Regions from separate parts of the Shewanella woodyi ATCC 51908 genome, predicted to be linked through region 2. Evidence: predicted binding sites of a transcription regulator. Region 2 holds the regulator's gene; each other region holds the start of a gene.

Region 1 (10,113 bases), 2.8 Mb from region 2:
AACTCAAGAACTTTGGAAGTGAACAATACCCTGCAGCAAACGGTACTTCAGATCCGATAGTTTCCCTAAAATAGAGGAGCGGCCTACATCGCTCCTCTTATCTTCTCTAAATCTTCTTGCTACTCCCCCTTATATTTTTACAGCCCTATTTTTATCACCGCCAATAATTTGTTCCTATTGTGGCATGTAACTTGCTGCATATTATTCATATATAGTTTTATGCGAAAGATTGACGGAGGAGCTGGTGGACAAATTACTCTACGTCGCAATGAGTGGCGCTAAGCAGAATATGAATGCTCTGGCGGTACGTGCGAATAACTTAGCCAATGCTAATACCGATGGTTTTAAAGCGGACATGGAACAAGCGCGTTCTATGCAGGCTTTTGGCGAAGGTTTGCCGACACGCGTATTTGCAATGACTGAAAATCCATCGGCAAATTTCTCCTCAGGTCCTATTAAGACAACTGGACGAGATCTGGATATTGCGATTAATGGCAGTGGATGGATAGCGGTTCAAGGGGCTGATGGTGGCGAAGCTTATACTCGCTCTGGGAGCTTAAGTTTCGATACTTCAGGTTTACTGCGTAATGACAGAGGAAACCCAATTATGGGTGATTCCGGTCCTATCGTTTTACCATTGCCGATAGAGAAAGTTGAGATAGCTCAAGATGGCATTATCTCAGTGCGTCCTTTAGGGGCGACAGCGGAAGTGATTGAAGAGGTAGGCAGGATTAAGTTAGTGAATCCTGGCGATGGAAATATGATGCGAGGAGCTGATGGTTTGTTTAGACAGATGTCAGGTGAAATTGCTCCTGCTGATCCACGTGTTGCCGTTGAAAGTGGTGCAGTGGAGGGCAGTAATGTGAATGCTGTCGATGAGATGGTGTCTTTGATTGATATACAACGTCAGTTTGAGATGCAGGTCAAGATGATGAAAACCGCAGAAGAGATGGATCAAGCATCATCTTCATTAATGCGTATTAGCTAGGAGATTATATTATGCATCCGGCGTTATGGATAAGTAAGACTGGGTTAGATGCTCAGCAAACCGATATTTCAGTTATCTCCAATAATGTGGCTAATGCCAGCACCGTTGGTTACAAAAAGAGTCGCGCAGTTTTTGAAGACCTTCTGTATCAGACTGTCAATCAAGCGGGTGGTGTGAGTGCATCAAACACTAAACTACCCAATGGATTAAATGTTGGTGCGGGAACGAAAGTGGTTGCCACTCAAAAGGTATTTACTCAAGGCAACATGCTGACCACAGATAATTCATTGGATCTGATGGTTGAAGGCCCAGGTTTTTTTGAAATTCAGTTGCCAGACGGCACCGCTGCTTATACCCGAAATGGTCAATTTACACTAGATGACACTGGGCAAATTGTGACATCAGGCTCTGGGTATGTGGTTCAGCCTGCTATCACTATTCCTGAGAATGCCACAGGCATTACAGTTTCCGCTGAAGGCGAAGTGTCGGTAAAAACAGCCGGCACAGCTGAGAGTCAGGTGGTTGGTCAGTTAACCATGTCAGACTTTATCAATCCAAGCGGGTTAGACCCCATGGGACAGAATTTATATACGGAAACCGGCGCCAGTGGTACCCCAATTCAGGGCACTGCATCTCTTGATGGCATGGGCGCTGTACGTCAGGGCGCTTTGGAAACATCAAATGTGAATGTAACCGAAGAGTTGGTGAACTTGATTGAGAGTCAGCGTATTTATGAGATGAACTCTAAAGTTATCTCGGCTGTCGATCAGATGTTGTCATACGTGAACCAGAATCTATAGAGGTCTCGCCATGAATAAATATTGGTTATGGACAGTATCAAGCTTGGTGCTGCTACCGGTATTAGCAGGTTGTGCTTCAACAGGTGGTAAACCGATTGCTGACGATCCTTACTACGCACCGGTGTACCCTGAAGCGCCACCGACTAAAATCGCGGCAACGGGATCCATGTATCAAGACAGCCAAGCTTCTAGTCTCTATTCTGATATTAAGGCTTTGAAAGTTGGTGATATTATTACTGTTATCTTGATGGAGCAGACGCAAGCCAAGAAAAGCGCTAATAATGAGATTAAAAAAGGCACGGATCTGTCCTTGGACCCTATTTATGCTGGCGGCGGCAATATCAGTATTGGAGGTCAACCTATCGATCTCAGGTATTCAGACAGTATGAATACCAAACGTGAGTCTGGAGCCGATCAAAGCAATAGCTTATCAGGGAGTATCTCTGCAAACGTGATGCAGGTGCTAAATAACGGCAACTTGGTTATCCGTGGTGAAAAGTGGATCAGTATCAATAATGGTGATGAGTTTGTTCGTTTGACGGGCATTGTTCGCTCTCAAGATATTCGTCCTGACAACACGATTGACTCTCCACGTGTGGCGAATGCAAGGATCCAATACAGTGGTACAGGTACTTTTGCTGATGTGCAAAAGGTGGGGTGGTTAAGCTCATTCTTTATGGGCAGCTGGTGGCCTTTCTAAGGAGGTAAACATGAAACTTAAACTATTTCTTCTATCCGTTTTGCTGTTAGTTTCAGGATCTAGTCAGGCTCAGAGGATCAAAGATATCGCCAATGTGCAAGGTGTGCGAAGTAACCAACTAATTGGCTATGGTTTGGTTGTTGGTTTGCCTGGCACTGGTGAGAAGACCACCTATACCGAACAAACATTCAAAACCATGTTGAAAAACTTTGGTATCAACTTGCCTGATAACTTAAGGCCTAAGATTAAAAACGTTGCTGTGGTTGCCGTACATGCTGAAATGCCAGCATTTATAAAACCAGGTCAAACTCTTGACGTGACGGTTTCAAGCTTAGGTGAGGCAAAAAGTTTACGTGGTGGCACCTTACTACAGACTTTTCTGAAAGGGGTCGATGGTAATGTGTATGCGATTGCGCAAGGAAGTATGGTGGTCAGTGGCTTTAGCGCTGAGGGGCTTGATGGCTCTAAAGTTATCCAAAATACACCGACAGTGGGACGTATCCCAAATGGCGGTATTGTTGAAAGAACGGTGACAACCCCGTTTTCAACTGGCGATCACTTAACCTTTAACTTACGCCGAGCCGACTTCTCGACAGCTAAACGACTCGCGGATGCGATCAATGAGCTGCTTGGCCCTGGGATGGCAAGACCGCTCGATGCTGCATCGGTGCAGGTGAGTGCGCCTAGGGATGTTTCTCAACGTGTCTCTTTCTTGGCGACACTTGAAAATATTCAGGTAGAACCAGCGTCAGAGTCAGCTAAGGTGATCGTTAACTCTCGAACCGGCACCATTGTTGTTGGAAGAGAAGTGCGCTTGCTTCCTGCTGCAGTGACCCACGGTGGTTTAACGGTAACAATTGCGGAAGCAACGCAGGTTTCACAACCTAACCCTCTTGCTGGTGGTCAAACCGTAGTGACGGCCGATACCACGATTGATGTGGCGGAGGAGGATAGCCGTATGTTTCTGTTTAACCCAGGAACGACATTGGATGAGTTAGTTAGGGCTGTTAACCTTGTTGGCGCAGCACCATCAGATGTGCTGGCTATTCTTGAAGCATTAAAGATGGCTGGCGCACTGCACGGTGAACTTATCATTATTTAGTTTTTCACACCTGCGCCTATCAATAAGAAAGGCTTAGCTAAACAGCTAGGCCTTTTTCAATTCAAATAGCAAATCACAAATGCATTCAACTTCTTATGCTAATAAGTATATTTGGTACGCCATTTGCAGCAAATAGGCATCAACGTCTGATTATTGTCGCTACTGTTGGAACACTCTATGGAAAAGCTCTCAAACTCATCTCATTTTTTGGATCTAGGAGGCCTAGATTCACTTAGGGCTCAGGCCAAAAAAGATGATAAAGCGGCTTTAAAAGAGGTTGCTCAGCAGTTTGAAGGTATTTTTGTTCAGATGCTAATGAAGAGTATGCGTGATGCCAATGCTGCTTTTGAGTCTGATAGCCCGATGAATAGCCAATACACCAAGTTTTATGAGCAGATGCACGATCAGCAGATGTCTGTAAACCTTTCTGACAAAGGGATGTTGGGCCTTGCGGATCTTATGGTGCAGCAGCTCTCGCCAGAAACAAGTAATGTTACCCCCGCGTCTGTACTTAGAGGCAATGCCAATTTAGGCGAAGGTGTCGAGCAGGCGATGGTGATGAGCCGTGCCACTCGGGGAGGAGCCATTACGCAGCATGCTTCTCAACCAGCGCTAGACACCGAAGCGGCAATGGAACCGCTAAAAGCTGTGTTGTCTGGCAAGCAATTGCCGTCTGAGGCAACTAGCTCAAATATGACTTTTGCAGATCGAAATGATTTTATTGCCAAGCTCTACCCCCATGCTAAAAAAGCGGCTGACAGCTTAGGTACACAACCTGAGGTCTTGATTGCCCAGTCCGCGCTAGAAACCGGATGGGGACAGAAGATGATTAAGCGCCAGGGGGGCGACTCGAGTAACAATCTATTTAATATCAAGGCGGATAATCGTTGGCAAGGGGATAAAGCTGCAGTGAAAACCCTCGAGTTTGAACAGGGTGTTGCAGTGCAGCAAAGAGCTGATTTTCGAGTTTATGATGGGATTAAGCAGAGCTTTGATGATTTTGTCAGCTTCATTTCCGATGGACCAAGGTACCAAGAAGCGATGAAGAAAGCGGCTAATCCGAATGAGTTTATTAAAGCCTTACAAGATGCTGGTTATGCAACCGATCCTGAATACGCCAACAAGGTGATTAAGGTAATGAAGTCACTCTCATCTGAGCTTCAGACAGTTATACCGGGAGATAAGTAATGAGCTATCTGCTTATCAGTATCGAACAATTTAGGAGTGCCTGGTAATGGGTATGGATCTTCTTAATATTGCAAGAACAGGTGTTTTGGCCTCTCAGTCACAACTGGCGGTTACTAGTAATAATATTGCCAATGCCAATACTCAAGGCTACCACAGACAGGTCGCTGAGCAATCGAGTTTGGATAACCAGCGTCTGGGCGGTAACTTTTTCGGTTCTGGTACTTATATCTCAGATGTAAAGCGTATCTATAATGATTACGCGGCAAGAGAGCTCCGGATTGGTCAAACGACTGTCAGTGAGGCGCAGGCTACTCAGATTAAGATGGGTGAACTGGATCAGCTGTTTTCTCAAATTGGTAAATCCATTCCTCAGGGACTGAACGATCTTTTTGCTGGATTGAACAGCTTAGCCGATCTACCCGACGATATCGGAATTAGAAATAATGTATTAGGTTCTGCAGGACATCTAGCCAGTAGCTTGAATCAGATGCAAGCACACCTAGATGGGCAGATGAAGCAGACCAATGATCAAATCGCTGGTATTACCGACAGAATTAATGAGATTGGTAATGAGTTAGGCCATATTAACCGTGAACTGATGAAGTCGCAGGGCGAAGATATGTCGTTACTGGATAAGCAAGATGCGCTTATTCAGGAGCTTAGCCAGTATTCTCAAGTTAATGTGATCCCATTAGATACAGGGGCAAAAAGCATCATGTTAGGTGGTGCAGTGATGTTGGTGTCAGGCGAAGTGTCTATGGCAATAGGCACAACTGCTGGTGACCCATTCCCGAATGAATCGAGAGTGACTAGCTCTGCTGGGGCTCAAACGTTGATTATCGATCCGTCACAGATGGGAGGCCAACTTGGTGCTCTATATGAGTTTCGCAATGAAACCTTAGTTCAAGCTCAGTTGGAAGTTGGGCAGCTTGCATTGGGTGTTGCAGATGCTTTTAATCAGGCTCAATCACAAGGCTTCGATCTCTCAGGTGCACTGGGACAGAATATTTTTACTGATATTAATGATCCTGACATGGCAGTAGGCCGGGTTGGTGGGTTTGGTACTAATACTGGTAATGCTAATTTAAGAGTCAACATTGATGATACTTCTGCCTTAACTGGTGGAAGCTATGATTTAACCTTCACAGCCCCCGGTACTTATGAGCTAACGGACATCAATACCGGAGTGGTTACTCCTTTGACCTTAAATGGCTCTCAACTTGATGGTGGAGATGGCTTCTCTATTCATATTGATTCTGGCGCATTTGTTGACGGTGACAAATTTGAGATCCGCCCATCAGCTGGCGCTGCAGCAGGTATTAAAGTTGAGATGACCGATCCCAAGGGAATTGCAGCAGCGGGGCCGAAAATTACAGCGGGGACGGCTAATTCCGGTAATACCGAAATTGAGATCCTTAGCATAGATAGAAACAATGTGAACCTACCTTTAACGGGATCTGAACTGACTTATCAGATAGATCCTGTTGCAAATACCTTCACTGTCTTTGATGCATCGGGAACGTTAGTGAGTGCCGCCGCTCCATATACGCCGCCTACCATTACCAGCAATGGTTTCAGTTTTGATGTGAATACGACATCTACATCGACAGAGAGTTTTACTTTCGATTTTACCTTTGCTGAGGGCGATAACAGTAATGCTGTTTCGATGGCACAGCTTAGCGAAGCTAAGTTGATGAACAGTGGAGGCTCTACATTAACCGACGTCTATGAAGGCACTAAGTTAGTTGTTGGCGGTAAGGCCAAAGCTGCATCCGTTGCTGTTGGCTCAGCCGAAGCGGTTTTCACCCAAGCCTATAACCGAGTTCAGAGTGAATCAGGGGTAAACCTAGATGAAGAAGCCGGTAACTTAATTCGATTTCAACAAGCCTATCAAGCGTCCGCAAGGATTATGACAACGGCTTCAGAGATCTTTGACACCTTATTTAGTTCTGTTCGATAGGGGAAGCGAATATGAGGATTTCTACTTCGCAGATGTTTAATCAAAGCATCAACAGTGTTCTGGATAAACAGACTGCTACTAGCAAAATATTAGATCAACTATCGAGTGGCAAGAAGGTCAATACTGCGGGTGATGATCCAGTAGCATCAGTAGGCATTGATAATTTAAATCAACAAAATGCCCTTGTTGATCAGTTTATGAAGAATATTGACTATGCCAAAAACCGCCTTGGTTTGAGTGAAAGTAAGCTTGGCACGGCTGAAACGTTAGTTGCTTCAACGCGAGAGCAAGTGATCCGTGCAATAAATGGTGGCCTGTCAGAGTCTGAGCGGCAAATGATTGCCGATGAGCTTAAAGGAACGTTAGAGGAACTCGTTGCGGTTGCAAATACTAAGGATGAATCGGGCAACTATATCTTCGCAGGCTTTGAAACTGGTAAGCAGCCTTTTGCCTTTGATAGTGCTGGAAACATGATATATAGCGGTGATAACGGAGCGCGAGAAGCGGTTATCGCCTCGGGTGTTACGATTGCCACTAATATCCCTGGTGACAACGCTTTTATGAATGCTCCTAGTGGCTTAGGTGATTACAGCGCCAATTATCTGGCGAGTCAAGTTGGTGAGTTCTCTGTTGATAGTGCCAAAATAACGAACCCTGGTACATATGTTGAAGATACCTACACTTTTACTATGGTGGGAGCGAATCTTGAGGTTAGAGATTCAAGTGCCACATTAGTGACAACAGAGGTCGGTTTTGATCCCACTAACCCTATCTCTTTTAACGGGATGGAGGTCAAGCTAGACGGTATGCCTACTGCAGGCGACAGCTTCTCAATTACTCCTCAGTCAGAGGTCAGTATTTTCGACACAATTAATCAAGCAATTTCTCTACTCGAAGATCCTAATAAGGTGAACACCCCACAAGGTGTTTCTGAATTGGCACAGATATTGAATAATATTGATAGTGGTGTCAATCAAATCAGTATTGCTCGAAGTGAAACAGGCAACAGCCTTAAAAGCATCGAAAGCTACAGTACTCACCATGTAGATGAGAAGTTAGTGAATAGTTCAACTCTATCTATGTTGGAAGATCTTGATTATGCATCGGCAATTACAGAGTTTGAGAAGCAGCAGTTAGCATTAAATGCGGTTTCAAGTGTATTTAGCAAGGTAGGGTCTGTTTCACTGTTCGATTACATATAGACCCTGTTTGAGTAAAAAATCAATCTAATTTTAGCCAAGGTCGCAATCTTGGCCTTGTACTAAGAAAGAGGAAGTCAAAATGGCTATTACAGTTAATACTAACGTGACATCGTTGAAAGCGCAGAAAAACCTGAACACATCTAGTGGTAATCTAGCCACCTCCATGGAGCGGTTATCGAGTGGTTTAAAGATTAACAGTGCAAAAGATGATGCGGCTGGTCTTGCTATCTCAAACCGCCTGAACTCACAAGTTCGTGGTTTGGAAGTGGGCATGCGAAATGCTAATGATGCGATATCGATTGCACAAATCGCAGAAGGTGCGATGCAGGAGCAAACAAACATGCTTCAGCGTATGCGTGATTTGACCATTCAGTCTGAAAACGGTGCAAACAGCACTGAAGATTTAGCTGCGTTAAAAGCTGAGATGGATCAACTTGCTACAGAAATTGATAATATTGGTACTAGTACGGCGTTTGGTAATACTAAGTTGCTACAAGGCGGTTTTTCAGCTGGTAAGATTTTCCAGGTTGGTCACCAAGAGGGTGAGGATGTCAAGGTTGTTGTTAAGAAAACGGACAAAACTTCTTTATCTGTTGCCGCGTTGAATAATGCAACTTCTGCAAATAGAGCATCGTCATTAGCAGCTATCGATAAAGCGATTAAAACTATCGATACACAAAGGGCTGATCTCGGTGCGGTTCAGAATCGTCTTGCTCACAATATCAGTAACAGTGCTAATACCCAAGCTAACGTTGCTGATGCGAAGAGTCGTATTGTGGATGTGGATTTTGCCAAAGAGACTGCGACCATGACTAAGAATCAGGTATTGCAACAAACAGGCTCGGCAATGCTGGCTCAGGCAAACCAATTGCCACAAGTTGCGCTATCTCTTCTAGGGTAAAAATGGTTATGCCAGAAAGCGACTCATGCACATTTTGTGTGGAGTCGCTTTTAGCTATCTGCTCTATCGTGTTTATTTCTTATTGTTTTTTATGATATTTATTTGTCTTTAAGTTTTTTTGAAAAAAAAGGTTAAAGATAAAAAATCCTCTGCCGTTAAATATACTGTAACCGATATGCTCCGCCTGGCTAAGAAGACAGGCAAAGTTTCAAGCCAGGTATTAAAGAGGAAACAAATTATGGCTATTACAGTAAATACGAACGTAACATCATTGAAGGCTCAGAAAAACCTGAATAATTCAAGTGGTAATCTAGCTACCTCTATGGAGCGTCTATCAAGTGGTTTGCGTATTAATAGCGCAAAAGATGATGCGGCAGGTCTAGCGATTTCAAACCGTCTTAACAGCCAGGTTCGTGGCCTTGAAGTCGGTATGCGTAACGCAAACGATGCTATCTCTATTGCTCAAATAGCAGAAGGTGCAATGCAAGAGCAGACTAACATGCTACAACGTATGCGTGATTTGACTGTTCAAGCGGAAAACGGTGCAAACAGTGCTGATGATATTGCAGCACTTAAAGCTGAGATGGATCAATTAGCAACTGAAATTGATGCGATTGGTACTAGTACGGCATTTGGTAATACTAAACTGATGACTGGTGGCTTCTCTGCAGGTAAGACCTTCCAAGTGGGTCACCAAGAGGGTGAAGATGTTAAAGTTACTGTAAAGAAAACAGATAAAACATCTCTTTCTGTTGGTTCATTAGCTTTAGCTACCTCTGCAAACCGCGCGTCAGCATTAGGTGCTATCGATAAAGCGATTAAGACTATTGATACGCAAAGAGCTGATTTAGGTGCGATTCAAAACCGTCTTTCTCACAACATTAGTAACAGTGCGAACACTCAGGCAAACGTTGCCGATGCTAAGAGTCGTATCGTAGATGTGGATTTTGCGAAAGAAACATCAGCAATGACTAAGAACCAGGTACTTCAACAAACAGGTTCAGCGATGCTAGCTCAGGCTAACCAGCTACCTCAAGTTGCTCTATCACTACTATAATATCAACTAAAGGTTAGTTGATAGATGATATAGTTGAAAGGGAGGTTCGGTCACGGATCTCCCTTTGTTGGTTCTAAGATTGTGAAGTTATATAGTGGGAGGAGAGTACAGTTATGGATATCAATTTTACAAACTCATCCAGCACAGCAACTGCTAAAATTGAGATCAGTACTACGCCAGTTAAATCAACTGCAGCAGAGAGTTCAGAACTTGAA
Region 2 (10,113 bases):
GCTTGCCTTGGTTTCTACTGGCTGAGCAAGCAACTCCAGGCTTTTTGCACTACTTCATTGTCGGAGAGCATTGGTTAAGGTTTGTTGATAGTGGTTGGCAGGGAGACCTTTATGGCTCTGCTCATGATGAGGTGAGAGGGACTATCTGGTTATTTTTTGCTGTATCGGCGTTGCCATGGTCCCTGTTTATTCCTAGAGCGCTATGGCGCCTTTGGCGAAGGGAAAGGGGCTTTGATGAAGCGACTAAGTTCTTTATCTGCTGGATGTTATCACCACTTATCCTGTTTACCTTTGCTGGCAATATTTTACCCGCCTATGTGTTACCTGGGATCCCCGGTATGGGGCTGTTACTGGTTTATGCATGGCGCGGTGAGACAATACCTAAACTGCAAGCCATAGCGCTTGGCGTCAGTGGCTTGCTACTTTTAGCCGTCATTATACTGAATTTAGGCCCAGCAAAAGAGAAGAGTGATAAGTGGTTGCTGGCGCAAAGAGCACAGGACATTGCCACCTATTACTGGCTTAATAGCCGTTTCTCATCTCGTTTTTACAGTCAGGGTAAAGCTGAACTATTACAAGGGGAACAGGAGCTGGATCAAGTTATGAAAGTTCCTCTCTATGTCATAGTTAGTCGTGAGCACTTGCATGATTTAACGCTGTTTTCTGAGTGCATAACAGCTGCAGAAACCACTGAAAAGAGTCTACTACTATGTGGCAAGTAGGTGGGCTTGTTGTCAGAGTTAAAGGGGCGTTCACTTTGACTCAACTGAAGTTTTTATTGGTGGGAGGAGGAAGTTTTGTTGTCGATATATTACTGTTTCTCTATCTTTCCCAAGTGCTTCATTGGCCAATTTCCCACGCAAGATTGATGGCATTTTGTGTCGCTCTACTGCTCACTTGGATAGGGAATCGGTTATTTACCTTCTCCCATCGCAAGAGGCGACCAATCGGCACACAAGTTTTGATGGCGGCTCTGCTTGCATGCTGTGCAGCTTGCGTTAATCTCAGCGTGTTTTATCTATTGAGTGAATTGAGAGAGCCAAGTGGACTCACCGGTCCCGTTTATCTGGCGTTAGGTGTATTGTCAGGGCTGGTTGTGAACTGGCTGGGATCTAACCTTTTGGTGTTTCGCCATTAACTGACTTATGTATGAGTTATTACTGGAAATAGTGTCTTGATATGAGACAATGCTCGCTTAATTTTTTTAGTCATAGAGCGCTGTCTCTGTGTCTATGAATGTTTTTGAGAATCTACATAAACAGGCTTGGAGTAAAGATGCAGAGTTTGAAGAAGTTTTTTGCAGTAAAAGCAGTACTAGCTTGTTCATTGGTAGCGTTAACTGGTTGCCAAACGACGAACCCTTATACCAATGAATCACAAAATGCTAAGGCAACAAATGGTGCCATTATAGGTGCTATTGCGGGTGCTGCGATTGGTGTTGCATCATCGAGTAAGAGTGATCGAGGTAAAGGTGCGTTAATTGGTGCTGCTTCTGGAGCTGCACTAGGTGGCGGTATCGGTTACTACATGGATACTCAGGAAGCAGAGCTAAGAAAGCAGCTACAATCGACTGGTGTGAGTGTGACTCGCAGTGGCGACAATATTATCTTAAATATGCCTAATGAAGTTACCTTTGGGGTTGATGAGACACACTTGAGTGCGGGTGCTAAGAGAGTACTAAACAGTGTGGCATTAGTGGCGAAAGAGTATGACAAGACGCGTTTGAATGTGCTTGGCTTCACCGATAGCTCAGGCTCTGAATCTTATAACTTACGGCTCTCTAAAGTACGTGCTGTTGAGGTTGCTGATTACCTTGTTTCTCAGAAAGTTGAGTATGTCAGAGTGAAATCTGATGGTATGGGTGAAGAGAGACCGATTGCATCAAATGCCACTAAAGAGGGACGTGCGGAGAATCGCCGTGTTGAAATTATTTTGAGCCCACTCTCTTAATTTCATCTTATATTGGTCGGTATTATCCTTGTCTATAAATGGCTTCCTTTCGGAGGCCATTTTTGTTTTTGATATGAATAAACTTAGACAATTTGTCCAGCTAAGCCTTGAAACGTAAGACTCATGTCTCAAGTGTTATAAACATCATTTTATGCCTATTGAGACTGAGTGTGAGCTATGGCTTGATAGGCCCTATAGGTTTATTTTGCTGGAATAATAAGATGAAAAAGTGGATAGCTGTCGCGGTATTAACTCTGCCATTTATGGCCAATTCAACGCCGTTAGAGCTCAGAGCTGCTGGTAGTTTAAAGGCGGCAATGGCAGAGATAGTGAGTGAATATCAACAGCTGGAGAGTGAGACTGTTAATGCTGAGTTTGCCCCATCTGGACTCTTGCGTAAACGTATCGAAGAAGGGGAGAGAGTCGATCTATTTGCTTCAGCTAATATGAAGCATCCTCAAACGTTACATGCATCGGATAAAAGTGGTTCTGTGGTTATGTTTGCGCGCAACAAGCTATGTGCCATTGCACAGCCAGAAGTCGATGTTGCGAGTGATTCATTGCTAGAGAAGATGTTGCAAGATTCAATCAAGGTGGGGATCTCCACCCCTAAAGCGGATCCCGCTGGTGATTATGCTTGGGCCTTATTTGGTAGAGCCGATAAAGTACAACTTGGGGCGACACAGAAGCTGGAGCATAAGGCGATAAAGTTAACTGGTGGTGCAAACACAGCGGTAGCGCCTAAGGGGAGAAACCCCTATGGCTGGGTAATGGAAAATAGACGTGCCGATATTTTTTTAACTTACTGCACCAATGCTGTGCTGGCACAAAAGGAGCTACCTACCTTGCAGATCGTACAGATCCCACAAGCGCTATCTGTTGGGGCTAACTATGGTTTAACTATCCTAGAGGGAGCCAACGTGAACTCCACTGAATTTGCCATGTTTATTCTGTCTCAACCGGGGCAAAATATTTTGGCTAAATATGGCTTCGATGCGCCACTGCGCTAGTTACTGATTGGTATTGCTGCTTAGCATAAGGGAGCCAATGGCTCCCTTTTTCTCTGCGAAGTATTATACCAATCAGTATAAAGATTTGATCGCTCAGCGAGAGTTTAGCGGTTCTGAGGCAAGGTCCTTAATTGTTCCTGCATTAATGACATTCACCACATCCATGTGGCTTGCAACGAGTGAAGAGCATAGTTATTCTACGGTTAAGCTCGTTAACGCAGGATCAGCACCGCTAAAACTCGCCTGTAAGGAGTGTTTTTGGCTGTCTACTTCTTCGTTGAATGAACTCACAAGGGAACAACCATTCCATCATCCATTCGCCTTGAATTAGTTTGCCAAAAGACACTCTGAGTAGATCAACTTCTTATACTGACTGGTATTAGTTCAGTAGGAAGAATGTCGCGAGCCCGAGAAAGGCAAATAGGCCGATGACGTCTGTGACAGTGGTAAGTACCATACCGCCAGCTAGTGCTGGGTCAATATTCATTCTCTTCAGTAGTAATGGGATACAGGCACCCGCGAGGCCAGCTACTGTCATATTGATCAACATGGCCCCTCCAATGAGTCCACCTAATGCGAGATCGCCTTTCCAGAGCCAGATGGCTGCAAAGACGAGCACAGACCAAAGCAGTCCATTAAGGAAGCCGATGGCCAGCTCTTTACCTATTAGCCAGCGGGAGTTACTTTGTCCTATCTGGCCAAGTGCGATGCCACGTATCACAAGCGCTAAGGTTTGATTTCCAGCTACGCCACCCATGCTGGGAACAATAGTCATCAAAATCGCTATGGTGGCAAACTGCTCTAAAGTGCCTTCAAACATGTTACTGACAGAAGCCGCTAGTAGGGCTGCAAACAGATTGATGGTTAGCCAAAGGGAGCGTTGAAGAGTACTCTTTAGCACTGGACCAAAGGTGTCGGCATCATCATCCATACCTGCCATCCCCATCATGGAGTGCTCGGCATTTTCTCGAATAACGTCGACAACATCATCGATGGTGATACGGCCAAGGAGCTGGTTATCTTCACCGATAACTGGTGCTGAAATCCAATCGTGTCGTTCGAAAAGCTGCGCAACTTCATTATCTGACATGCCGACCGGAATACCCTCCAGTTCAGCATCCATAATATCTCGTATCGATGAGTTAGGATCGCAGGTCAGTAGGTCGGCTATCTCGACGCCGCCGAGTAAGCGGTCGTGTTTATCGACCACATACAGAGTATCTGTGGCTTCCGGAAGCTTACCTCGTATTCTTAAGTAACGCAGGATAACATCGATATTTACGTCGGGACGTAGGGTGACGGTATCGGTATTCATGATACTGCCTGCGGTGTCATCGGGGTAGGCTAGGGCTTGTTCGACTCTAGCTCTATCTTGACTTCGCATGGAGTGAAGCACTTGCTTAAATACACTATCAGGTAGGCTTCTCAATATATAAGCGAGGTCATCGGTGTCCATCCCTTCAGCCGCTTTTGCAACGCGCTCAGGGCTCATCTGTTTGATGAGATTATCTTTAAGCTCTTCACCAAGTTCATCGAGGATCTCACCGGTTTGATCCTGATCGATCAGTTGCCATAAAACCTGACGGGTTCTAGGTGGGGATGACTCTAATATAAAGGCGATATCAGAGGCTGCCATATCATGGAGCATATTTCTGACATGAACAAACATGCCACTGCTAAGGGCTTGTGTTAACTGGTTTAACCGCTGATCGGTAAGCTCATTATCTAATACTTCAATTGGCATAACAGGCCCCCTATGAAGCTGTCTGTATTTTGGGTTAAATACAGACCACGGTGTTGATAAGAAATATCTGGGATAGCTTAGTGGTAAGGTTTAACTTGCTTCATCAAATTTTGCATCAACTAGAGCGCAGATGGCATCTAGTGCTGCAGAGGCATCTTGGCCCTCACCGAGCAGGGTAATGGTTTTCCCTATTCCGGTTTCCAGCATCAACAAGCCCAGCACACTCGCTGCAGAAGCTTGTTTCTCCCCTTGTACAATCGTGACTTTAGCGTCGAATTCCGATGCTAGAACGGCTAGTTTAGTCGCGGCGCGGGCGTGGAGTCCAAGCTTATTACATATGGTAACTTGGCGTTCTAATTTAGTCATTGCTTAATTCGCGATGGCGAGCCTGTACTGTGTGTTTGCTTTGACTAAACAGCTTAGCAAGCTGCTCTGTGACATAGACAGATCTGTGTTGCCCACCAGTGCAACCTATAGCGATTGTTAGATAGCTACGGTTATTGCGCTCAAGGTGCGGTAGCCAGGTCTCTAACAAGTTCTCTATTTGCCAGATAAACTTATTGACAGTGGGTTGCTGACTAAGGAAAAGCTGAACGGGTTCATCCAAGCCTGTCATCGGCCTAAGCTCTGGCTCCCAATGAGGATTTGGTAAGAACCTAACATCAAACATAAAATCTGCCTCTGCTGGCATGCCATGTTTGAAACCGAAAGATTCGAAGTTAATGACTAGCTCTTTATCTACACTACCTAATAATATCTCTCTGACCTGATTACTAAGATCGTAAATATTGAGATTAGAGGTGTCGATATAGTGATCAACGAGTTTAGAGACTGGCTCTAGCAGTATCCGCTCATGATCTATCGCTTCTTTAAGTGAAGTTTTACTTCTCGAAAGAGGGTGGAGACGACGGGTTTCGCTGTAACGCTTGAGGAGAACTTCGTCGCTTGAATTTAGGAAAAAGCTTAGTAGCTCAGTCCCTTCAGGTAGGTTTGAAAGCTGTTTATCTAGTTCTGTCTCATGCATATTACGGACATCAACACTGATAGCAACAAGCTCTGTGCTATCTTTGAGTTGTTCCAATAGCGTATCCATAAGAGGCAGAGGAAGATTGTCGACACAATAGTATCCGAGATCCTCTAAAACCCTGAGGGCGACAGATTTTCCTGATCCGGAACGACCGGATACCATAACCAGTTTCATTGGGTGATCACCTGATAAAGTTCTGACTCGTCTTGTGTTTTTCGTAACTGCTTTAAAATTAGCTTGTCATTAAGCTTCTCTGCCATCGCCGACAGGGTGCTTAAGTGCTGTTCACATTGATCAGCTGGAACTAATAGTGCAAATAGTATATCGACCGGCTGTTTATCAATTGAGTCGAAAGAGATAGGCTCTTCGCACTTAATGAGTACCGCAACGGGCTGACTAATATTGGTTAACCTTCCATGTGGAATCGCTATACCGTTACCTATACCTGTGCTGCCCATTTTCTCTCTAGCTAAAAGACTTTCAAAAATCTCTTGAGAGGAAAGGCTTGGGTACTGGACAGCGGCAAGATCGCTGATAAGTTCCAGTACCTTTTTCTTACTGCCCGGAGTGGCGCAAGTTGTGCACTCCGGCTGCAGGATGGTGCTTAATTCCATCGTTAGTGTTTTGTTTGCTTCTCTTTATGTTTAATTACCTGACGGTCGAGCTTGTCAATCAGGGAGTCTATTGCTGCATACATATCCGCATGTTGTGACGCGGCGAAAACCTCACCTCCAGCAAGATGGAGTTTGGCTTCTGCTTTCTGCTGCATTTTTTGAACATTCAAAATAACGTGCACATTATTGATCTGATCGAAATGTCGTTCAAGCTTTGAAAACTTTTCTTCAATATATTGGCGTAGCGATGTGGTAATTTCGATGTGATGACCTGTTACGTTTATTTGCATAGAGATACTCCTTCAGATTCGTTTGTGTTAAAAACGCGCTCGCTGATTTGAGGTTTACACTGCATTTAAATATTCAAGCTACTTCGAAACACCGCATCCTGTGTGGATATATATCCAGCTCACTTCTATATTCAGGATCTAGCATGTCGTGAACTTACAGACTTTACGTCACAATGACCAACCTCAATATATTCACTTTTCAAATATCTTATAAACTCTTTCTTTGATTCGATGGCGGGATCAACATGGCCTCACGGTACTTGGCTATGGTTCGTCTCGCCACCTTAATGCCCTGCTCTGCAAGAAGAAGGGCCATCTTGCTATCACTGAGAGGCTTTTGTTGGTTCTCTGCCGCCACTAACTTTTTAATGAAGGCGCGGATAGCTGTTGATGAACACTCACCGCCATCGTCGGTACCCACATGGCTGGAGAAGAAATATTTCAGCTCAAATATGCCTCTTGGGGTATGCATATATTTTTGGGTTGTGACACGGGAGATGGTCGATTCATGCATCTCAACTTCTTCAGCTATGTCATTTAGCACCATAGGTTTCATCGCCTCTTCACCATATTCGAAGAAGCCTTGTTGAAACTTGACGATGCAATTTGAGACCTTTAAAAGAGTATCGTTACGACTCTCTAAGCTCTTGATAAACCACTTAGCTTCCTGCAAATGCCCACGGATAAATTGACTGTCAGCTTGGTTTTTCGTGCTGCGAGCCATGGAAGCGTAATGCTGATTCACATTAATTTTTGGCATGTAGTCTGGGTTGAGTTCAACAATCCAGCGCCCTTTCTTTTTAATCACAGTGACATCTGGAATAACATACTCATCCCGACTTGGGTTGATGGCCAGTCCAGGACGTGGATTTAGGGTTTGAATCAGTTCAATGGCTTGCCTTAAATCATCCTCTTTAAGTTTGGTTTTACGCATTAAGAGGCGGAAGTCACGGCCTGCAATTAGATCAAGGTGCTCTTTAATCAGTAATCGGGCATTGTCGATATGAGGTGTTGTGTTGGCATATTGAGCTAGCTGTATAAACAGGCATTCACTGAGGTCACGGGCTGCAACACCGATAGGATCAAAGTGCTGAACACGCTTAAGCACCGCTTCAACTTCATCGAGCTCTATCTCAGGATCGCCCATGGCTTCTAAGATATCATCGGTACTTTGCGTGAGGTAGCCACGCTCATCGATCGCATCAATAATGGCTGTCGCGATGGCTAAGTCATTATCAGAAAATGGGGTTAAGTTTTTTTGCCACTCTAGGTGCTCATATAGACCTTCACAGGTTTCGCCTTGGAAGGGAAGGTCATCATCTCGCATCGCGCCAGAGCTTGAGTTTGGTGTTGCGGTGTAGACCTCATCCCAAGTGGTGTCGACAGGAAGGTCTTCAGGCATGGAATCTTGATTCAGTGCGTCGGATGTTTCTAGTGACGAGCTGTCTTTATCGGCCTCTTTCTCGACAGAAGCACTGAAGTCTGTTTCGCTGTTGTTTTTGACATCGCTATTGTCAGCGTTAGCATCAACTTGCTCTTCGTCCAACTCCAGTAATGGATTGGAATCTAATGCTTGTTGGATCTCCTGTTGCAGTTCCAGTGACGACAGCTGCAGCAGACGTATCGCCTGTTGAAGCTGGGGAGTCATGGTTAAGTGCTGACCCATTTTGAGCTGGAGTGACGCTTTCATGTACTGCTATTCCCTACTTTGTACTTATAAAATGAGAAAGCCTGTTGGAGCTATTTGGGGAGTCTTTGCTCCCTCAATTGACTTCATAAGAATGAATCATAACGATGCTGTAGAATTTCTAAATTAGAGGAGAACTGCTCCTCTAGATTAACTATAGCTTGAATTGTTCACCTAAGTACACAGCTCGCACTTGCTGATTGTCTAAGATTTCAGCGGGTGTACCTTCAGCGATTAAGTTTCCATGACTTACAATATAGGCATGCTCACAAACATCCAATGTTTCCCGCACGTTATGGTCAGTGATCAAGACACCAAGACCACGACTTTTGAGCTGTAAAATGATCTTTTTGATGTCGATAACCGAGATAGGATCGACACCTGCAAAGGGCTCATCAAGCAGGATAAATTTAGGGTTTGCAGCCAGTGCTCTAGCTATCTCAACACGTCTACGCTCACCACCTGACAGCGACATCCCTTGGCTATCTCTGATATGGGTAATGTGGAACTCCTCCAGCAGATGTTCAAGCTGCTCCTCACGAGCATTTTTATCTAGCTCATCACGGGTCTGGAGAACGGCCATAATATTATCGCGCACTGAGAGCTTTCTGAAGATACTGGCCTCTTGGGGCAGGTAACCTATCCCTTTACGGGCGCGTAGATGCATGGGATCTAATGTGAGATCGTCACTATCGATAAAGATACGACCTTTATCACTTTGTACTAAGCCCACGACCATATAAAAGGTGGTGGTTTTTCCTGCACCATTGGGGCCGAGTAAGCCAACAATCTGACCTGTTTTTACACTGAGGCTCACGTCCTGTACTACGGCGCGACTTTTATAACTTTTGGCTAGGTTTACAGCCTTTAACGTCAAAGAACTCATTCGATCTCCTGAGCGTTAACTGCAGGTTCTACAGGTATCTCTGGCTTTGTTTCAGGTTGAGTCTCTTTGTTGCTATCTGTTTTAGGCTTAGACTCATCCTGGTAATTTTCAGGTTGGATAATGGTGATGACCCTTTCGCTACCTGTACTTTCAGCAATAAGCTGCTGCTTTTCAATGTTATATTGAATCTGATTACCTGTAACTTGGCTACCATCTTGCTCAAGCGTCGCATTACCCTTCAGAATAAGAGTGCGTTTTGATAACTCGTAGCGGATCTCTTTTGCGCTGGCGTTGGCTGGACGGCCATCTTCCATTATCTGTGAGTAAGTTGCTGGATTCCCCGTAGCGACTAAGATACGTCCGTTAGACCCCTCTTTGGTAAAGGCTCTAAGCTTATCGGCATTGATTTTAACTGAGCCCTGAACGACTTCAACTGGGCCATTAAAGATGATCTGGTTATTTTTAATATCTGCTTCCTGACTTGCTGCAGAGATTTTAACTTCTTGTTTTAGATCATCGACTTTTGCCACACTACTAAAGCTTATTAAGCAGAGTAGTGCTGTGATGATGCCTGTATTTTGCTTCATATATCCCTTCAATTTGACATAAAAAATGTCAATGCTAATCAACCAAATGTTTACCCATTTTGCGTTGACGTTAACTAGTGTGCTGAGTAGGTGCCATTAACCTGACTGGTTAATTTTACGTTTTCAGCGTTGAGGTCGGCATATAGACCAACCCCTTCAATAATAAAGTCGCTACCTGTGATATAGATATTGTCATCGGATGTCATGATCATGGTATTGAGATCCAACTCAAGATAGCTTGTTTTGATCGACTGTATCGGCTCATTGCTGTTTATGGCGTTGATGATAACATTGTTTTCGAGTATGACTTTTCCTGAA
Region 3 (10,113 bases), 2.8 Mb from region 2:
TCTGGCGTGTGGGTAGGGGCAATTCGGCCACCCACAGTGCCTAAAGGAAGTGCAAGATTAAGGATCACTATCACAGCCTTGCATACCCGTAGCGACATTGACAAATTAGTGAGCGCGTTAGTATTGGCTCTGGAGTAGAATCCAATCAATGCTGAGTTTAATTATTAGATGAGTGTGTAATTAAAGATGAAACCCGAAGTAGTCATAGATGGGGTTAACAAGATAAGCGACACTAATATCGTTGCTGAGCGTTTCTCTGCTGCAGCAAAAACATACTCCCGCCATAACTGTTTGCAAAAGCGTTCAGCGCAAGGCTTACTCAAAGAGATGAGTCCTTGCGGTGTCCTGCTCGATATCGGTTGTGGACCGGGTACAGACTTTAGTCATTTTAAACGCGTAGTGGAGGTTATTAGCCTCGATATCGCGCCAGGCATGCTCGAGCAGTTGTCCATTAACTTCCCGTCTTATACAACTATCTGCGCCGATGCTAAAGCGATCCCTCTGCCTGAGAATAGTGTTGATACTGTGTATTCCAATCTCGCATTGCAGTGGTGTGACGATCTTCAACAGTCTTTTAAAAGTACTGGGGCGGCATTAAAGTCTGGAGGTGATTACTATCTCTCTGTTGTGGCCGAGGGCAGTTTACCTGAACTGGTCGAGCTGGGTTTTAGGGTGAATAGCTTCAGAAGTATGACCGATATCGTTTCACAGTTTGATCCTGAGTTTTGGTTAGTTAAGTCAGCCAAGCTTGAACCTATTACGGTTTATTTCGATGATTTAAAATCTTTGCTCTACTCCATTAAAGGGGTAGGGGCGTCGATAGTATCAGATGAGAAAAGTTCAGAGCAGAACTTGAGTCACGGCATTCGCGGCCGAGAAGATTGGAAAGAGCGGTTAGCGAGGGCGGAGTGCATACGCCAAGCTAAAGGACTTCCTTTGACCTACCATATTGCGCAGCTCCATGTAGAGAGACGATAACTGATGATCTATTTTGTGACAGGTACAGATACTGATTGTGGGAAAACCTTTATCTCATCGGCGCTACTTTGCAAAGCTGCGAGCCAAGGACGAGCGAGCTTAGGGCTTAAGCCTATTGCTTCGGGTTGCGAGGAGACTGAGCTGGGGCTGAGAAACAGTGATGCCTTGAGTTTAATAGCGCAATCCACTATCGAGCTAGATTACGAGCAAGTTAATCCTGTCTCCTTTAAACCTGCTATTGCGCCTCATATTGCCGCTATGCAAACTAGTGTTGATATCTCTCCTGATACAGTGATTAAGCATCTGTCACCGACACTGTCCTTAGTCAATGAGACGGACTTTTGTTTGGTTGAGGGGGCTGGTGGCTGGCGATTGCCTCTGGGAGAGGGAGCATTTCTTTCTCAAGCCGTTCAATCACTCTCGCTTCCGGTAATCTTAGTCGTGGGGGTTAAGTTAGGCTGTTTAAACCATGCTGTTTTGACTCAGGAGGCAATACTGGCCGATGGTCTAGAGATCGCTGGTTGGGTTGGCAACATTGTTGATGCAGACACCTCATGCATCGAAGAGAACTTGGCCAGTCTTCATCAGCTAATGTCATCTCCCTGTTTAGGTGTGGTCCCACATCTGTCTAATGGCTCTGCTGAAGAGGCAGCAAAATACCTGACAATCTAGCTTAGCTCTCAGGTGTTACAGTCCAGTACTTCTGAATCTTGCTTCTCTAATTAACAAAATTTAATGCCCTTTATATTATTGCCAAGCTAGGGCTCTGCTTTTTTTAAGACTGGCTTAATATAAGGCTTTTAGACTGCTTTCTCTTTAATTTACAACTAATTTTAAGTGAGCTGAACTTGTTCAGTTGACACTATTTTTGACTTTCTCACTTGAATTATCGCTTTTAGGACATATTATGTCTTCAAGAACGCAAAAATCTGGTATTCAGTACCCAACAGGAGCTTAACTAAATGCGTATTTTTTTATTGATTGCTACCAATATGGCAATCTTACTTGTGGCCTCTATTGTGATGTCACTTCTAGGGGTTAACACTTCAACCATGGGCGGACTGCTTGTATTCGCCGCGATTTTTGGTTTCGGTGGCGCCTTTATTAGTTTGGCAATCTCAAAGTGGATGGCTAAAAAAACCATGGGTTGTGAAGTGATAACAGCCCCTCGTGATAACACTGAGCGTTGGTTGGTTGAAACCGTTGCTCGTCAAGCCGAGCAAGCTGGCATTAAGATGCCAGAAGTGGCTATCTACCAGTCAGAAGAGCTGAACGCATTTGCGACAGGCCCAAGCAAAGATAATGCACTGGTTGCCGTCAGTAGCGGATTGCTTTATGGCATGAGCCAAGATGAGATTGAGGGTGTACTTGCTCACGAAGTAAGCCATGTTGCTAACGGTGATATGGTGACCTTAACCCTTATTCAAGGTGTAGTGAACACCTTCGTAATCTTCGCGGCCCGTGTTGTTGCCGGTATTATCGATAACTTTGTGTCGAGTAATGACGAAGAGGGTGAAGGCCTAGGCATGTTCGCATACATGGGGGTTGTCTTTGTTCTGGATATGCTATTTGGTATTCTCGCTTCTATGATCGTGGCTTACTTCTCTCGTATTCGTGAGTTTAAAGCCGATGAAGGCGCTGCTAAACTTGCCGGTAAAGAGAAGATGATTGCCGCGCTTGAGCGTTTACGTCAAGGGCCTGCAACAGGTGCCATGCCTGCCCAAATGTCTGCATTAGGCATTAACGGCAAAAAGTCTATGTCTGAACTAATGATGAGCCATCCTCCATTAGAGAAGCGTATTGCAGCACTGCGTAACAGCTAAGAGCCAATGGTGGAGCTTGTATCAGAACTAATGATGTCAGCACAGCCTCAATTAGAGAAGCGTATTGCGGCACTGCGAAACAGCTAAGAGCCAATGGTGGAGCTTGTATCAGAACTAATGATGTCAGCACAGCCTCCATTAGAAAAGCGTATTGCAGCACTGCGTAACAGCTAAAACCGCTGCAATATTGTTGATTGTTGAATAGAACGGGAGCCTAGGCTCCCGTTTTTTATGTTTAAACTCTAAAAGTGCATAATTATTTAGTTGTAGGAAAAGTGAAAGGGTGGGTACTGCAACTAAAGTTTCATTCTTTTATGTATGAAATAAGTGTGATGTAAGTCACTTTAATTCGTTAATCAAATAGTTAGAAGTATTTTTATTTGATGAATCTCACATATTATCAGAGTTGGAGTTGCTAAGGTTTCGACTATAGTAAGTTGCGAGTTTGCTTATATTTAGCTACTTTATGCATTGTCGTGCTATTACTTTGGGTTGCAAGATGACGTTGACAGTTGATAAAGCGTCACTATGTTGCCCTATAAAGAGGATATTATTGTGAGCAAAAAAATATTAAGTGCGCTGTTTGGTGTAGGTTTAGCTGCACTAGCTTTATCACCAGCTGTGATGGCTGAACCACAAGAGCTTGCTGAGATGCATGCAGAGATGGATGGCTGTGAAGCATGTCATGCAGATGGCGAGCCATCTGCTGATGGAGCTTATGAGTTTGAGCAGTGCCAAAGCTGTCACGGAACACTGGCTGAGATGGACGCTGTTCATCAACCCCATGAAGGCAATCTAACGTGCGCCGATTGCCATGCCCCCCATGACATGAATGTTGGTGACAAGCCAGGATGCGATAGTTGTCATGATGATGGCCGTACATCTGAGTCGACACTTAAATAGTGGTTTTGATGGAGCCATTATGTTGAAATAAAATGCCAGCACTTGCTGGCATTTTTGTGTCTGCAGTCTCTGTTTTCCATGCCTCTGTGAACTTTCTCGTCTTTTTTATGAGCTTTTTTGGTGCAAGGCTTTGCACTCTTGCAGCTCAAACTTAGCAAAAATAGATATCGATTTTTAAAACATCAATATTAATCAGTTAGTTAATTACTGGCATAAGGGTTGCGATAACTTCCCATAAGATTCGTCTTGGTCTAAAGGGGTTATCGGATTTAACTCTAAGAGGGAGTGTTCAGTGAAAACAGCTGATGTGATTAAACTTGATTTAAATCGGTATAGCAGTACTCCACCTAAGGTGGCGATTGTAGGAGCGGGGTGTGGCGAGGTGGAGCTATTGACGTTAAAAGCGGCTCGATATATCTCAAAAGCCGATGTCATTATCTACGACAGTTTAGTGTGTGAGGAGATCCTAACATTAGCATCCTCTCGATGTGCTATGCATTTTGTCGGTAAGCGTTGTGGTCAGCCCAGTGCTAAGCAAGATGAGATAAATGCGCTATTGGTCGCTAGTGCAAGGGGGGGCGGTTTTGTGGTTCGCTTGAAAGGAGGTGATCCGAATATTTTCGGTCGTGGTTGCGAGGAGGCACTTTATCTAGCTGAGAGCGGAATTAAGAGCGAGTTTGTTCCGGGAGTGACGGCGGCACTTGGCTGCGCAGCCAGTGCAGGGATCCCTTTGACACACAGAGGCGTGGCACGCTCTGTGACCTTTGTGACCGGGCGTGTGTTTGATAACAGTGCCCAAAGCTGGAGCGCACTTCTCTGCGCCGAAACAAGCTTAGTTTTTTATATGGGCAAGGAGCAGGCAGGTAACATTGCGAAGGGGCTATTGGCTGCGGGGGCAAGCATTGAGCTACCTATGGCATTTATCACTAATGGCGCTCGAGTAGATCAGGATGTGGTTTACGCCAAATTAGGGAGTATGGCGATGGTGGCGCAGAGACTGGTTGTTGAGGGGCCCACCTTGATAATTGTCGGAGAGGTCGTCAATGTCGCTCAGACACTATCAGAGCTGGTTTTGAGTATTGAAGAGAGAGGTTCACAGCGAGTATCTGAGCATAGTGATAATCAAATGAATCCATCACGTTTGGTGAGGTGATCTTTTGCACGGCACCATTATGACTAATACAAGTATGATGAAAAAGAGCTATCAGGCTTTAGTTAAAGCTTTAGGGCGGGGAACTAAAGGCTCCCGTAGCTTAACGCTTGAGGAGTCAACATTTCTCATAACTGGTTTTTATGATGGTTATGGTACCCGATCTCAATTAGCGACATCCTTGATGTTAATGAGGGTAAGGGGAGAGACAACTGATGAGATTGCTGGGGTTACTTTAGGTATCCAGTCGACAATATCCCCTGAGTGGAAAACCATAGGTGCCAGTATCGATTGGCCCTGTTATGCAGGAAAGCGTGACATGTTACCTTGGCTGCTGCTTGCGGCTAAAGTGTTAGCAAAAGAGGGTGAACGAGTACTGTTACATGGCGATCCCCACTCACTTTCCCATCGTTTACATATTGCTCGTTATGTTGCCTTACTCGGGATCCCCGTTGTTTCATCACCTAAGGAGGCAAAGTCGGCGCTGGACGGCGCTGGGATCTGCTATCTGGATGCCGATCATTTAACGCCTTTAGTTTCGCTATTTCGCTCACTGCACCAAGAATTAGGTTTACGTAGTCTTTTTCAAACCGCGATACGTTGTGTCAATCCTGCCTTTGCGCCTGTGAGCTTACGCAGTTACTTTCATCTAGGTTTAGATACAGTGCATGCCAAGGTGGCTAAATCGGTAGCGCTATTTAATCCAGAGAGTAAAGCGGTGAGAGTGGGAATTTTTAAGGGGGTGCAGGGGGAGACTGAAGTGAACCCAAGGATCGCCACTGAGATCACTATTGTCACGGGTAATAGTCAGCAGGGCTTTGTACTCCCAACGTTATTAGAGGGGGTGATTGGGATAACTAAGTTTACTTCTCAATTAGAAACAGAGCAGATTGCTGAGTTGTTTCTATCTGTTTGGCAGCGGGGTGAGCTTATTTCACATAATGAGTTGATACCGGACACTCAGAGAGTGACTCAATTGGCCATTGCGAGTGTCCTCAGTTCTTTGTCGGCGATATACCTGATTAAGGGGCGTTGTCAGTGTCCTAAAGTTGCAACTCAATTAGCGCTCAAGGCTTGGAACGATAGAGAAAACAAACTTATAGAGCTTGCTAAAAATCCGCTGCTGGAGGAGAGATAGATGAGATTGTTGATTGTCTCTGAGGGGAATAAACTCGACTTTGCTAACGTTTCATCTTATTTGAAAAGTGAGGTTGAATTGCTCATATCTTCAAGTTTAAGCGAACTTGAGCGAATCTCCTTAGATATTGAAAATGATGTCTTGCTGTTATCTGTGACGACTTTCACCCAAAGGGAGTTGGCTTTTCTGCAAAGGTTAATCGCATTTTCGGCTATTCCTCTACTGATAAACGCGCAAAGTTGGCAAGCAGACGATCTTAAAAGCTTGTTAACGTGCGGCCGTGTTACATTCGTGCCAGGCCAGTTAGAGATGAGCCGTTTAAATGACTTACTTGTGTTGGCAAAATTAAGGTACGAACTCGCAGAGCAGCAACTTCAAGAGATCAGTACTCTGCAAGGCTGTTTACAAGAGCAGAAGCAGATGGCGAGAGTAAAGTCTAAGCTTCAGGCTACAGGACTCTCTGAGTCTCAAGCTCACCAACTGCTACAAAAGGAGGCCATGAAGCAAGGGATCCCATTGGCTCAATTGGTAAAGCAGTTTCTTTAATCCTTTATTCTTTAAGTGCAGCTCAAAACAGAACCATTGCTTTAAAGAGTTATCCCTTTAAATGAATTGCCTCTTTAAATGAGCTACTCAATACTTTTCACCACTCCACCGATTTAATTACTTTGCTTTTTTGATATTTGATGAGGTGAACTTCTGCTCACTTGTGGTGCACTGGGACTTAACTTGTGCATAAACTCTATACCTATTTATGATTACCTTTATTTTAAGTTAATAAAAATCAATAAGATATGAATTATTTTTTGTTGGCATAAGCCTCGCATTCCTAATTATAGGTTAACTGAAAATTAGAATGGATTGGCAATGGCGCCATGTTCCCACTGGGGAGCATGGCGCTTTTTTCTTTTTAAAGTAGTAGAAAAAAGTGGGGACAGGTTCATGGGATGCATACAAACGACTCAAGTGCCAGATGCAAGGTTTTGTCGAGATGAAGATGACTTAAAGCCCAAGTTACTGGTTGTGGGTAACGGCATGGTGGGTCACCATTTTATAGAGCAGCTTTGTGAACAAGGCCTTAATGAAAGATATCAAGTGGAGGTATTTGGCGCTGAAAATCTGCCAGCCTATGACAGGGTTCAGCTCTCTAAATATTTTGACTCAGGATCTGCTGACTCTTTGATGTTGGCAAGTGTTGATGCCTATCAAACCAAAGGGGTCTCGCTTCATCTTGGCAAAGAGGTAGTGGGTCTGGATATTGAGAGCAGGCATCTATATACCTCCGGTGATGAGACGTGGCGTTATGACAAATTAGTGCTGGCAACAGGCTCTTATCCTTTTGTACCTCCTATTGAGGGAAAAGATCGTGAAAAGTGTATGGTTTATCGCACCATTGATGATCTGCACGCTATTGAACATGCGGCTAAAGATGCCACCTCTGGCGTGGTGATTGGCGGAGGACTTTTAGGGCTTGAAGCCGCAAATGCCTTGCTGACTTTGGGTTTAGATACTCATGTTGTGGAGTTCGCGCCTCAGTTAATGCCTGTACAACTTAATGACAAGGCCGGTGAGCTACTTTGCCAGAAGATTGAAGCGCTTGGGGTATCTGTTCATACCAGTAAGGCAACAACTGCCATTATTGAGGGGGAGAGCTCAACTCATCGCATGACATTCAGTGATGGTAGTCATTTAGAAACTGACTTAATCGTCTTCTCGGCTGGGATCCGTCCTCAAGATAGCCTAGCAAGAGTCAGTGGCCTTGAGGTTGGTGAGCGTGGTGGGATTGCCATTGATGACTATTGCTTAACCTCAAATGAAGATATCTATGCCATCGGTGAGTGTGCTCTCTGGCAGCAGCAAGTTTTTGGGCTGGTGGCGCCGGGCTATCAGATGGCGCGGACTGTTATCTCTCATCTGTTATCGAGCAGTAAGGGAGCTGACTCAGCTCCTTTTAGTGGCGCAGATATGAGCACTAAGCTTAAGTTGCTAGGGGTTGATGTCGCATCTATTGGCCAAAGCCGAGGCTTTGATAATGCAAAGTTTGTTGAGCTTAGTGACAATCAAGTAGGCACCTATAAAAAGCTTTGGTTGGATGAAACAGGAGGCTACCTAAAAGGGGCTGTGCTAGTCGGTGATGTGACAGATTACAACTTTCTCCTCAATCAATATCTTTCAGGTAGTGCGCTAACAACTCCCGCTATTGAACTGTTTCAACAAGATGCTGATGCCCCTTTAACGCTCAATGATGATGCCGTTATCTGCTCATGCCATCAAGTCACCAAAGCAGACATAGTTGCTAGGGTGATAGAGGGGGATCATTCTCTTGCGGCCATTAAAGGTTGCACCAAAGCGGCATCGGGCTGTGGAGGCTGTAGTGCCCTGGTCCAGCAGGTGATCACTCAAACCATGGAGTCTCAAGGTCTTGAGGTCTCTAAAGGGATATGTTGTCACTTTGAGCATGACAGACAATCACTGTTTCATCTATGCCAAGTTGAGTCTATTACTAATTTCTCCTCTTTGATAAAACGTCATGGAAAAGTGGGGACGAGCCAACTCGGAATTGGATGCGATATCTGTAAACCCCTAGCGGCATCGATTTTTGCCACCCTTGAGAATGAGTATGTTCTCAATCAGCAGCATGCCAACTTGCAAGACACTAATGACGCTTATCTGGGCAATTTACAAAAAGATGGCTCATATTCTGTGGTCCCTCGCATTGCTGGGGGAGAGATAAGCCCTGATAAATTGATAGCTCTAGGTGAGATAGCCAAAAAGCATGACTTGTATACTAAGATAACCGGTGGACAGCGTATCGATCTCTTTGGCGCACAGCTCTCCGAGCTTCCCATGATCTGGCAGGAGTTAGTGGATCAGGGGTTTGAAACTGGCCATGCTTACGGCAAGTCACTTCGAACAGTGAAATCCTGTGTCGGCAGCACTTGGTGCCGATATGGTGTACAAGACTCGGTGGGTTTAGCGATAGCCCTTGAGAATCGCTATAAAGGCTTGAGATCGCCACACAAGTTAAAGTTTGCGGTATCGGGTTGTACTCGAGAGTGTGCAGAAGCGCAGAGTAAAGATATTGGCATTATTGCCAGCGATAAAGGCTGGAATCTTTATGTTGGTGGCAATGGAGGGATGAGGCCAAGACATGGGGATCTGTTTGCAACCGATCTTAGCACCAAAGAGTTAGTGCGCTTTATCGATCGGATCTTGATGTTTTATTCCAAAACAGCTGCACGTTTGCAGCGTACCTCTGTTTGGCTTGAATCCCTCGAAGGTGGGCTAGCCTATCTTCAATCTGTGATTATCGATGACAGCTTAGGTCTGACATCAGAGCTTGAGAGCCATATGGAGAAAGTGGTTACTAGCTATCAATGTGAGTGGAAAACCAGTCTAGAGAGTCCAGAGTTTTTATCTCGATTTAGTGAATACGTAAATCCTGAACAGATGCCTGCATTTGAGTTAGAGCGGTATCGATACAGTCGTGGCCAACGTTTCCCTGCTTCCACACCTGACAGAATTCCTTTGATCAATATTCCTCTTAGTGAAGATGTTCAATTGGCTGAATTAAATGAAGTTTAACTATGTGGCAGGATGCGAAAAGGAGATTGAATATGAGATGGGTTGATATTTGTGATGAGAGTGCACTGCCAAGGTTTGGCGGAATTGCTGCATGGTGTGAAAACCGCGCTGTTGCCATTTTTAATTTAGGTGAGCAGGGGCTCTATGCCATGAGCAATACTGACCCTGCTACAGGAGTCAGTTTACTCTCCCGTGGACTTATCTGTGAATTGGAAGGGGATATTTGGGTCGCATCGCCACTGCATAAGCAGCACTACAGTTTAACTAGTGGTGAATGCATTGAAGATGAAAGCTTACGTGTTCAGCTTTACCCCATCAGCTGTGAAGGAGGCAGAGTTTGGCTTCAAACGGCCAGTGAAAAAAGTGAACCAAGGGTTTTAAGGAGTGCGATATGAAGGCGGAAAAATTTAACCTATTCTCATTTTCAGGCAAGATGAAGATGATGCATATGAGCTGGATGGCATTCTTTATCTCATTTGTTGTTTGGTTTAACGCAGCTCCGTTAATGAGCGTCATTGCCGACAGCCTAGGACTGA

What was found. The regulator sigma-54, encoded in region 2, starts transcription at its own class of promoters, with help from an activator protein. The targets are predictions, from matches to a motif close to GTTGGCACGNNNNTNGNNT.
Region 1: the regulator sigma-54 is predicted to act here: its motif matches at 3,701-3,719, upstream of flgJ (flagellar assembly peptidoglycan hydrolase FlgJ).
Region 3: the regulator sigma-54 is predicted to act here: its motif matches at 6,801-6,819, upstream of nirB (nitrite reductase large subunit NirB).

Annotation. Positions count from the first base shown of each region.
Region 1 is NC_010506.1:1,991,638-2,001,750, forward strand. It holds gene flgE (flagellar hook protein FlgE) at 1-60, shown strand, start outside; gene flgF (flagellar basal-body rod protein FlgF) at 245-988, shown strand; gene flgG (flagellar basal-body rod protein FlgG) at 1,000-1,788, shown strand; gene flgH (flagellar basal body L-ring protein FlgH) at 1,799-2,488, shown strand; gene SWOO_RS08155 (flagellar basal body P-ring protein FlgI) at 2,499-3,590, shown strand; gene flgJ (flagellar assembly peptidoglycan hydrolase FlgJ) at 3,768-4,778, shown strand; gene flgK (flagellar hook-associated protein FlgK) at 4,825-6,738, shown strand; gene flgL (flagellar hook-associated protein FlgL) at 6,750-7,940, shown strand; gene SWOO_RS08175 (flagellin N-terminal helical domain-containing protein) at 8,020-8,841, shown strand; gene SWOO_RS08180 (flagellin N-terminal helical domain-containing protein) at 9,080-9,898, shown strand; gene SWOO_RS08185 (flagellar protein FlaG) at 10,012-10,113, shown strand, end outside.
Region 2 is NC_010506.1:5,139,495-5,149,607, reverse strand. It holds gene SWOO_RS21795 (ArnT family glycosyltransferase) at 1-722, shown strand, start outside; gene SWOO_RS21790 (GtrA family protein) at 710-1,138, shown strand; gene SWOO_RS21785 (OmpA family protein) at 1,276-1,950, shown strand; gene SWOO_RS21780 (molybdate ABC transporter substrate-binding protein) at 2,172-2,960, shown strand; gene mgtE (magnesium transporter) at 3,340-4,704, opposite strand; gene SWOO_RS21765 (HPr family phosphocarrier protein) at 4,795-5,070, opposite strand; gene rapZ (RNase adapter RapZ) at 5,063-5,905, opposite strand; gene ptsN (PTS IIA-like nitrogen regulatory protein PtsN) at 5,902-6,345, opposite strand; gene hpf (ribosome hibernation promoting factor) at 6,348-6,635, opposite strand; gene SWOO_RS21745 (RNA polymerase factor sigma-54) at 6,844-8,325, opposite strand; gene lptB (LPS export ABC transporter ATP-binding protein) at 8,477-9,208, opposite strand; gene lptA (lipopolysaccharide transport periplasmic protein LptA) at 9,205-9,795, opposite strand; gene lptC (LPS export ABC transporter periplasmic protein LptC) at 9,870-10,113, opposite strand, start outside.
Region 3 is NC_010506.1:2,309,136-2,319,248, forward strand. It holds gene SWOO_RS09580 (aminotransferase class I/II-fold pyridoxal phosphate-dependent enzyme) at 1-138, shown strand, start outside; gene SWOO_RS09585 (methyltransferase domain-containing protein) at 187-978, shown strand; gene bioD (dethiobiotin synthase) at 982-1,650, shown strand; gene htpX (protease HtpX) at 1,941-2,801, shown strand; gene cctA (tetraheme c-type cytochrome CctA) at 3,357-3,704, shown strand; gene cobA (uroporphyrinogen-III C-methyltransferase) at 3,997-4,857, shown strand; gene SWOO_RS09610 (glycosyl transferase) at 4,877-5,992, shown strand; gene SWOO_RS09615 (ANTAR domain-containing protein) at 5,993-6,538, shown strand; gene nirB (nitrite reductase large subunit NirB) at 6,935-9,577, shown strand; gene nirD (nitrite reductase small subunit NirD) at 9,610-9,972, shown strand; gene SWOO_RS09630 (NarK family nitrate/nitrite MFS transporter) at 9,969-10,113, shown strand, end outside.